2 regions of the Blautia sp. HCN-20427 genome follow, and region 2 is predicted to be linked to the other one. Evidence: riboswitches for the same ligand, from Rfam matches in the RefSeq annotation. Region 2 holds a riboswitch; the other holds the start of a gene.

Region 1 (5,086 bases), on a different contig from region 2:
TCCCGGAACCCAAGCCACCTCTATATCCTTTTCACTAACATTTTCTCTTTTCAAATTGTCTAATGCCCCTGCTAATAATTTTGAAGTTATAAACTCATTAAACCTTGCTACAACAATACCTATTTTAATATTTTCTGCCACTAAATTGCCTTCAAAAGTATTCATTTATTTTTCCTCCATATTCAAAATGTGCCCCATTCGGTCTTTCTTTGTTTTCAAATAAAAACTATCATAAGGATTTGCTTCTATCTCAATCGGTACTCTACTTGAAATTTTCATTCCATAATCTTCTAACTGATAAACTTTATCAGGATTGTTTGTAAGTAAATGCAATGATTTTATTCCCAAATCTCTTAAAATCTGTGCTCCGATATAATATTCTCTTAAATCCCCTTGAAATCCTAATGCAAGGTTCGCGTCAAGCGTATCCATACCGTTATCCTGTAAATGATAAGCTTTTAATTTATTAACAAGACCGATACCTCGTCCCTCTTGTCGCATATAAAGCAATACGCCTGAACCTTTTTCTGCAATCATTTTCATAGCTTTATCTAACTGTTGTCCGCAATCACAGCGTAAAGAACCAAAAACATCTCCTGTTAAGCACTCTGAGTGAACACGACACAACACATCATTTCCATTATCTAAATTTCCCATAACCAACGCAATATGATGTTCTCCATTGAGCTTGTTTACATAGCAATGTGCTTTGAATTTCCCGTATTTTGTGGGCATTTCTACAATCGAAACACATTCTACAAGCACATCATATACTTTTCTATATTCCTGTAATTCTTTAATTGTAAGAGCTGGTATATGGTGTGTTTGGGAAAATTGAATTAAATCAGGTGTTCTCATCATTTTCCCATTTTCATTCATGATTTCACAGCATAAACCACATTCTTTTAATCCTGCTAAACGCAAAAGGTCAACAGTTGCTTCCGTATGTCCGTTTCTTTCCAGAACACCTCCACTCTTTGCAATCAAAGGAAACATGTGTCCCGGTCTGCGAAAATCAAGAGGGTTTATATTCTCAACCACACACATACGAGCCGTCAATCCTCTTTCTTCGGCAGAAATACCTGTTGTAGCATCCTTATAATCAATAGAAACCGTAAAGGCAGTTTCATGGTTATCTGTATTATTTTCAACCATAGGGAAAAGCATGAGTTGGTTAGCTAGACTTTCACTCATAGGCATACAGATTAAGCCTTTTGCATAAGTCGCCATGAAATTAACATTTTCTGTTGTAGCCGATTGTGCCGAACAAATTAAATCTCCCTCATTTTCTCTCTCTTTATCATCCATAACCAAAACAAGTTTTCCCTCTTGTAACGCCTGCAATGCCTCTTTTATTTTTTGATATTTCATTATTCCTTTATCCTTTCTGTTAAAATCCGTATTGGCATAATAACTCTTTCGATAACTCCGTTTTATTACTGTTGTCTATGAGTTTCTGCACATATTTACCTAATATATCATTTTCAAGATTAACCATATTCCCAACTTGTTTATCCTTGAGAACTGTTTGCTCTAAAGTATGTGGGATAACGGATACTAAAAAGTCTGTTTTCGATACTTTTGCGACAGTAAGACTAATACCGTCAATAGCAATCGAGCCTTTTTCGACAATTAAATTTAAGATTTCTCTTTGCGTATTGATTTGATACCACACAGCATTTTTCTCTCTACGCACAGAAGATATTCTACCTGTTCCATCAATATGCCCCGTAACAATATGACCGCCCAACCTGCCATTCATAGGCATAGCTCTTTCTAAATTCACACAACTTCCATGTCTTAACAGACTAAGAGCTGTTCTATTCCATGTTTCATTCATCACATCAACTGTGAAAGACTGTCGATTGAAACAAGTAACTGTAAGGCAAATACCATTTACTGCTATGCTGTCCCCTAAATGTATATCTTCTAATATTTTTGAAGCTTTAATGGATAGTTTACAGTTACAAATATCTTTCTGTATTCTTTCTATTTTACCGATTTCCTCTATTATTCCTGTAAACATGAATAAATCACTTCACTTTCTATGAGATAATCATTTCCCACTTGAGAAAAAGCATACGGTTTAAGCATAACGGCGTCATCAGGAAAAGCAACGCCTTGCCCGCTTACAGGACTTTTTGCACTCCCACCAAATATTTTTGGTGCTATGTAGACTTGCACCTCATCGACAATTTGTTGTTCAAGAGCACTCCAATTCATTGCACTTCCGCCCTCTAAAAGCAGGCTATCTATCTGCATATTTCCTAAACATTGCATTAAATTCATTAAGTCAATATAATTACCTTTTTTCTTTGTATGAATAATTTCACAACCGTATTTTCTATAAAGACCTATCTTACTTTCATCACTAGAAGAAGTAGCAATATAAGTCTTAATATCATTCGCTGTTTTTATAATTTTTGATGTAATGGGTGTTCTTAAATTTGTATCACATACGATACGGACAGGATTTTTTCCATTCTCTAATCGGCATGTCAGTAAAGGGTTATCTTGAATAACAGTATTGACTCCTACCACGATTGCGGTAACCTTATGTCGGAATTGATGTACCTGTTTTCTCGCTTCTTCTCCACTTACCCATTTTGATTGATTTGCATAAGTTGCTATCTTCCCGTCCAGTGTCATTGCATATTTCATAAAAACATAGGGAATGTGCTTTGTAACATATTTTCTAAAAACTTTGATTAACTGTTGACATTCCATTTCTAAAATTCCTACAGCAACTTGAATATTGTTTTCCTCAAGTATCTTTACACCTTTTCCAGACACAATAGGATTACAGTCTAAAGTTCCAACGACTACTCTTGTAATGCCACTTTTAATAATTGCTTCTGTACAAGGTGGTGTCTTTCCATAATGGCAGCATGGTTCAAGTGTTACATAAAGTGTTGCTCCTACAGGTGACTCCCTGCAATTTTTAAGTGCATTTCTTTCAGCGTGCAATCCGCCAAAAAATTCATGATATCCCTGTCCGATAATCTGATCATCTTTTACAATTACCGCTCCGACCATAGGATTAGGGTTCACGTAGCCAGCTCCTTTTTTCGCCAGTTCTATTGCTAATTTCATGTATTCTGCATCGCTCATTTTTACACCTCCCAAAAAATACATGCCTTGAATAAAAGCTATCCAAGACATGCAAAAGAGGATTTATGCGATTAAAGAAAATGCTCCGAAACGATATGAAATCATTTCAGAGCACGCAAAAAAGCATAAATATACTTTCATCTTCTTTCATCCAGACTATACTGTCGGCTTTGGAATTTCACCAAATCATGCCTTTCGGCTCGTGGGCTGTACCACCGGTAGGGAATTGCACCCTGCCCTGAAGATAGTTATTCAATTACGGACAATTATAATATTTGACATTGTTTCTGTCAATAGAAAGTTTTTTCTCATTCGTCAAATACAATAATTTGCAAGCAGGTAAACACAGGTTATTCCTTAATATCCTTTTGTTTGGGAAACTCCTTTCTCCCATTTGTTTACAGCCGGTGCGGATACACCTAAAAACTCGGCAATTTGCTCTTGTGTCAAAGATAACTCTTTCCGCTTTTCCCGAATAATCTGATTAATTTTCATAGCGAACCTCCTTGTGTTTATGCCTTTATGATAGCAGAGTAGGCTTTAAGGAACAATAGAGCCGTTGTTAAATTGATGATTTAGAAAATTAACCAAAAGTTAAAAACGGAATCGTAAACTGCTGTCTTGCAAATTCTTGGTTGTTACTTCACCGCACATGAGCATTATTTATGGGTGCAGAATTATGAGGCTGAGGGAGTAGACAAGCATTTTCTCATTTGATATTTACTCATTTATAGATTATATATAATCTCGTTGCCTATGAACTCTCCCTATCTTCTAACAACATAAGAAGTTCCGTCTGGAATTGTCTGTTAATAATCCCAATGGCTATGGCCACCACAAAAAGAGTAAGAACCGGAGGTACTGCAAACATTACCACCGTTCTTTCTACCAGAGATTTTTCCAACTCTTCCGCCGGTGCTTCTGCAACATCTTGTCTGACACTGTATTTCGTGCTGAAATAAGTTTCCTTTTCTTCCGCATTTTCTCTTTGCAGCACTGTATTCATAAGACTTCCCCCTAAAATACTTCCTATAATTGCCGCAAATAATACAACTACCGCTAATCCTCCTGCCATGGACATTCTACACTGTCCTTTTCCCGCACCCATGGCTCGTTCCACGGCAATCCTTTTTTTCTGTTTTACTACAAAAAAGTATAACAGCAGCAAAACCACCAGAACCACCGACAGAATTCCAAAACCACATAACAAAAATGCAATCATTCGGTTCTCGTCAAGTTCCTTTTTTATCTTTTCATACCCATTATCCTCAAAGGTAATTTCCAGAAGGTTACTTTTTTCTATTTTAGAAAATGCCTCTATGTAGTCCTTACTGGTTCCATTTGGTATTTGAAAAGAAGTTGTCCTGTGAACCATGGGGCCTGCCGCTACGATGTTATTTTCCGTTGATTCTTTCACTGACGCCGAAGGAATAATAATTTGATTCCATTTCATTTCTGTCTGATTATAAGAAGAAAGATTCCTTCTATCCTGATATTGATAAATTCCCACAATCTTATATTCATGCGCAGAAAAAACCGGATAAATTTCTCCTTTGGTATTTAATAAACTATAGTCTATGCCTGTTCCGGTATAATTATAAGCATCTACATAATATAAAGGCAAAGAAATTTTGTCACCCGGCTGTAGTCCGTTCAAGTCGGCAAATTCTTTCTCAATAAGACAGACCCTTTCTCCCGCCTGAAATTCTTCTTTAGAAATTTCCCTCCCTGATACTACTATAGACTTCTTAGAATGAAAAGAAGGCAACAAAACCAAACTGTTTGTTGGCAAAACGGAAACCGTATCGTTCAACATTTCATAACTTTTTGCCAGATTCAACCAATATTTTCCCCGGCCGGATTCATAGAAATCCTCTGTCACTTCTTCCCAGGAAACTCCTTCTTTTTCATTTAACTCACTCGGCAATGCGTCTCCGGATTTGTCGCACTGCGTAGTAAGAGGATTCATCTTTGT
Region 2 (5,086 bases):
GCATGGGGATGAAGCCGGAAGATATTTTTGGCGGTCATGGCGTGTATTTTGTCAAAGATTATGCAAAAACCGCTGAAAAGCTGGGTATCGGCGAAATTACCCTGCGGGATATGGTAAAAGAACTGACCAAGCCGGGACGCGACCCGCGTGAAGAGATGCCGAAGCCGATTCTGCGTACAGACGTATTAGATATGAAAGATTTAAAAGAGGGTATGGTGTTAAAGGGAACCGTCCGGAATGTGATTGATTTCGGTGCTTTTGTGGACATCGGCGTCCATCAGGACGGGCTGGTGCATATTTCCCAGATGACAGAGCGTTACATTAAGCATCCGCTGGAAGCAGTCAGCGTAGGTGATGTGGTAGACGTAAAAGTTCTGGGCGTAGATATGAAGAAAAAGAGAATTTCCCTTACCATGAAAGGAATTCAGTAAAGAAAGGCGGGTTTATCATGAATGTGAATCAGGAAAGAATCAAAATGCTGCAGCAGGAAATGAAGGCAGCGGGCATGGATATGTATCTGGTGCCCACTGCAGATTTCCATCAGTCAGAATATGTGGGTACTTATTTTAAAGTTCGGGCCTGGCTCTCCGGTTTCTCCGGTTCTGCGGGAACTCTGCTGGTGACAGCGGACGGCGCATATCTGTGGACAGACGGAAGATACTTTATCCAGGCAGCAAAGCAGCTGGAAGGCACAGGCGTTGCGCTGATGAAAATGGGAGAAGAGGGTGTTCCCACAGTAGAAGAATTTCTGGAAGAACATTTGCCGGAGAATGGCTGTCTTGGCTGTGACGGAAGAACCATTCATGTGGCAGAGGGCAAAGAGTTTGAAGCGCTTCTGGCGAAGAAAAACGGCACTTTAAAATGCGGTGAGGACCTGGGCGGTAAAATCTGGACAGACCGTCCGCAGATGTCCAAAGAACCGGTTTATCTGCTGGATGTAAAATATGCAGGACAGCGCAGAGAAGAAAAAATAGCGGCTGTCCGTGAAGAAATGAAAAAAGAGGGAACCAATACCCATATCATCTGCAGTATGGATGATATTGTATGGCTTTTGAATATCCGCGGCAATGATATTGTGTACAATCCAGTGGTACTTTCCTATGTCATGATAACCATGGATAAGGTATACTTCTATGTACAGGAAGAGGCTGTTTCCGGAGAAGTACGGGCAGAATTAGAAAAAGCGGGAGTAGAACTGCACCCATATTTTGAAATTTATGATGCAGTAAAAACATTGAAGGATTCCGACAAAGTGCTGGTGGAGGACATCTGTACCAACTATACCCTGTACAAGTCTATTCCGGAGCACACAGAAGTAGTGTTTGCTCCCAATCCGGCGGCTGTTATGAAGGGGAATAAAAATCAGACAGAAATGGAGAATATCCGTATTGCCCATATCAAGGACGCAAAAGCTATGTGCCGTTTCATTTACTGGCTGAAGCAAAATGTGGGAAGCGGAGAAGTCACAGAATACAGTGCAGCCGAAAAAAGTCTGGAACTCAGAAAAGAAGACCCGGACTGCCTGGACTTGAGTTTTGAAACTATCTGTGCCTATGGACCAAACGCTGCTATGTGTCATTACGCGCCTACAGAAACGGAATTTGCAAAAGTAGAGCCAAAGGGATTTTTCCTGATTGATTCCGGCGGACAGTACTGGCAGGGAACTACAGATATTACCAGAACCATTGCCGTAGGGGAACTGACACAGCAGCAGAAAGAACATTTCACTCTGGTGCTGCAGGGACATATCCGTCTGGCTATGGCAAAATTCCAGTACGGTTGCAGCGGCGCCAATCTGGACGCTCTGGTAAGGGGACCGCTCTGGGAAAGAGGGCTGGACTTTAATCATGGAACCGGACACGGCGTTGGATATCTTCTGAATGTGCACGAAGGTCCTCAGAATATCAACTGGAGAGTGCGCGCAAACGGAAGACGCGGCAACACCACACCATTAGAGGAAGGCATGCTTACTTCCAACGAGCCGGGACTGTATCTGGAAGGAAAATACGGTATTCGTACCGAAAACCTCCTTCTGTGCAAAAAAGCAGAGAAAAATGGATATGGACAGTTCATGGAATTTGAAAACGTAACCTGGGTTCCTTACGAAAGAGAAGCTATTCTTCCGGAGATGCTGACAAAAGCAGAACGGCAGTGGTTAAATGCATATCATAAAAAGGTTTATGAAATCGTTGGCCCCATGCTGGAGGAAGAGGAACGTACATGGCTTCTGGAGGCCACAGCAGAAATTTAAAGCGGCAGCATGGAAAAAACAGTTGCAAGATATGGATACAAGGTATATAATGCATAGTAAATAAAAGAAAATTCTTCGGGGCGGGGTGCAATTCCCCACCGGCGGTAAAAGTCCGCGACCCGTATTTTACGGCTGAACCGGTGTGATTCCGGTACCGACAGTATAGTCTGGATGAGAGAAGAAGGTTATGATTTTGTACGACTTTCAAAGAGAGGAGCCCCCAAAAGGTGCGGTTGCCTCTCTTTTTTTGAAGTTTCAAAAATCATAGAAGAAGAATTTCCTTTTATGAAAAATCATTCATGAAAAGGAGAAATGAAACATGAGTCAGGAAGCAGTTGTAAACAAGAGAATCCAGGGAACACAAAACAGGTCAAAATTAAGAACTACCATACAGATAGCCATGCTTGGGGCTGTGGCTACGGTTCTGATGATGTTTGAATTTCCGCTGCCGTTTATTGCACCGCCTTTTGTGCAGATGGATTTTTCGGAGATTCCGGTAGTAGTGGGAACCTTTGCCATGGGGCCTCTGGCAGGTATTATCATTGAACTTCTGAAAAACCTGCTTCACATTGTCACTCACGGTACTACCACAGCAGGGGTGGGAGAATTGTCAAATTTCCTAATCGGCTGCTCCTTTGCAGTGCCGGCAGGTCTGTTTTATAAACGCAGAAAAACAGCGAAAAACGCACTGATTGGAATGTCTGTGGGAACTGTGACCATGGCAGCTGTGGGATGTCTCTCCAATGCCTTTGTGATGTTTCCCCTGTATAGTGTGGCAATGGGAATCCCTGTGGACAGCTTTATTGCCATGGGAACGAAAATTAACCCGGCTATCAACAATATGGTGACTTTTGTTCTGCTGTCCATGGTTCCTTTTAATCTCATAAAAGGTGTGATGATTTCAGGGATTACCATGCTTTCCTACAAGCGTCTGAAGGTTCTGCTGAAAGGAGAATAAAGTGGCGAAAATCACAGGAATTACCCGTAAGACAGCAAATCCCTTTGTCAATCTTTACGAGTTGGACAGGGAGAGCAAGACCGGGAAAAAGGGAAAATATTATGTGGCTTCCAGAGCAAAAGAAGAAAGAGAACTAAAGCTGAAAAGCCATACGCTGCATCCGGATGGCGTGGTCATCTACAGTCTGTACGGTGAAGCGCAGGATAAAGTGGTACTGATACGCCAGTACCGATACAGCATTGATGATTATGTCTATGAATTTCCGGCAGGTTTGGTGGAAAGAGGAGAGGATTACCGGGAAACCGCAGTTCGGGAGATGAAAGAAGAGACAGGGCTTACGTTTGTCCCTGCTTCTGTTTCCGAGGCATATGAAAAACCGGCTTTTACCACCATTGGTCTGACTGACGAATGCTGCGCCACTGTGTTCGGCATAGCATCGGGTGAAATTTCAGGAGACTATCAGGAGGACACAGAGGAAATAGAAGTTGTCCTGGCAGACCGGGAAGAGGCAAAACGGATTTTAAGAGAAGAAAATACAGCGATAATGTGTTCTTACATGCTGATGCATTTTATACATGATGAAGAACCGTTCGGATTTCTGAAAGAATTGTAAAAATTTCAGATAATTGGTTTCCAGTTCCGAAACATGTGGTATAATGATTGCATATAGTGCAATCCAAGCCACTAGAACACACCGGCTGGGAATGGATTGCCCATATGTGCAGAAATTATATGCATATATGGGCAGTTTACGTTTACGGAAATTTGCAATGTCAGGAGTCTTGAAAATGAAATGGAAAAAATATGCGAAAAGTATTTTGGTATTTATGATAACCATTGCAGCAATGGCGGCAGGGATTTTTATAGGAATTAAATTTCTGAGATTTTTTATGCCCTTTGTCATTGGCTGGTGTATTGCTCTGATTGCCAATCCGCTGGTGCGTATGCTGGAGCGGCGGCTTAAAGTTGCCCGAAAGCATACGTCCATGCTGTTGATTATTGCGGTTTTGGCGGGAATTGTGTGCGGCATTTATTTCGTAGGAGTAAAGGCCGTAGAAGAAACGCGGTCACTGATAGACCAGGCTCCGGAAATTTATGGGAGTATACGCCAGGAATTTCAGGATGCAGGAGACAATATGTCCCGGTTGATAGATGAAATGCCGGAGAGTGTACAGACGGCTATTGAAGATTTTCAGACGAGTATTGGACAGATTACCGGAGAGGCTGTGGGAAAAGTCAGCCAGATTACCGTAGATCAGGCCAGTGATCTTGCCAAAAATCTGCCCAGTATTTTGATTTCCATTATTTTTACCATATTATCTGCCTATTTTTTTATTGCGGACAGAGATAAAATTCTGGAATTCGGGCGAGCCAATACACCTATGCTGATTCAGGAAAAATGGCGGATTCTCTCAGACAGCTTCAAGCAGGTATTTGGAGGCTATTTTAAAGCGCAGTTTAAAATTATGGGTGTCATTGGGATTATTTTGTTTGTAGGATTTCTGATTATGCAGGTGAAATTCGCAGCCCTGGTGGCTGTTCTTATCGCTTTTCTGGATATGCTGCCGTTTTTCGGCACCGGTACTGCACTGATTCCCTGGGCGCTTTTTAAAATTATTTCAGGGGACTTGCAATATGCCGTAGGATTGATTATTCTGTATCTTGTGACGCAGCTGGTGCGAAGAGTGATTGAACCTAAGATGGTGGGAGATTCCATAGGCGTAAATCCGCTTCTGACCCTGATTTTTATGTATATCGGATACCGTATCGGAGGTGTGCTGGGAATGATTCTGGCAGTTCCGGTGGGGGCCATTGTGATTAATTTCTATAATCTGGGCGCTTTTGATGGGATTAGGAAGGGGCTGAAAGAAGTTACC

What was found. A riboswitch is a leader RNA that binds a small molecule or an ion and turns the genes downstream of it on or off. The one in region 2 is predicted to bind FMN.
Region 1: another riboswitch for FMN. It lies ahead of ribD (bifunctional diaminohydroxyphosphoribosylaminopyrimidine deaminase/5-amino-6-(5-phosphoribosylamino)uracil reductase RibD); the one in region 2 lies ahead of WKT17_RS15800 (ECF transporter S component).

What each region holds. Positions count from the first base shown of each region.
Region 1 is NZ_JBBKBX010000028.1:30,769-35,854, forward strand. It holds gene ribH (6,7-dimethyl-8-ribityllumazine synthase) at 1-165, opposite strand, end outside; gene WKT17_RS14190 (bifunctional 3,4-dihydroxy-2-butanone-4-phosphate synthase/GTP cyclohydrolase II) at 166-1,371, opposite strand; gene ribE (riboflavin synthase) at 1,391-2,026, opposite strand; gene ribD (bifunctional diaminohydroxyphosphoribosylaminopyrimidine deaminase/5-amino-6-(5-phosphoribosylamino)uracil reductase RibD) at 2,011-3,111, opposite strand; FMN riboswitch at 3,247-3,361, opposite strand; partial or broken gene WKT17_RS14205 (helix-turn-helix domain-containing protein) at 3,487-3,606, opposite strand; gene WKT17_RS14210 (FtsX-like permease family protein) at 3,866-5,086, opposite strand, start outside.
Region 2 is NZ_JBBKBX010000042.1:2,495-7,580, forward strand. It holds gene WKT17_RS15790 (Tex family protein) at 1-431, shown strand, start outside; gene WKT17_RS15795 (aminopeptidase P family protein) at 449-2,251, shown strand; FMN riboswitch at 2,319-2,438, shown strand; gene WKT17_RS15800 (ECF transporter S component) at 2,571-3,209, shown strand; gene WKT17_RS15805 (NUDIX hydrolase) at 3,211-3,822, shown strand; gene ytvI (sporulation integral membrane protein YtvI) at 3,998-5,086, shown strand, end outside.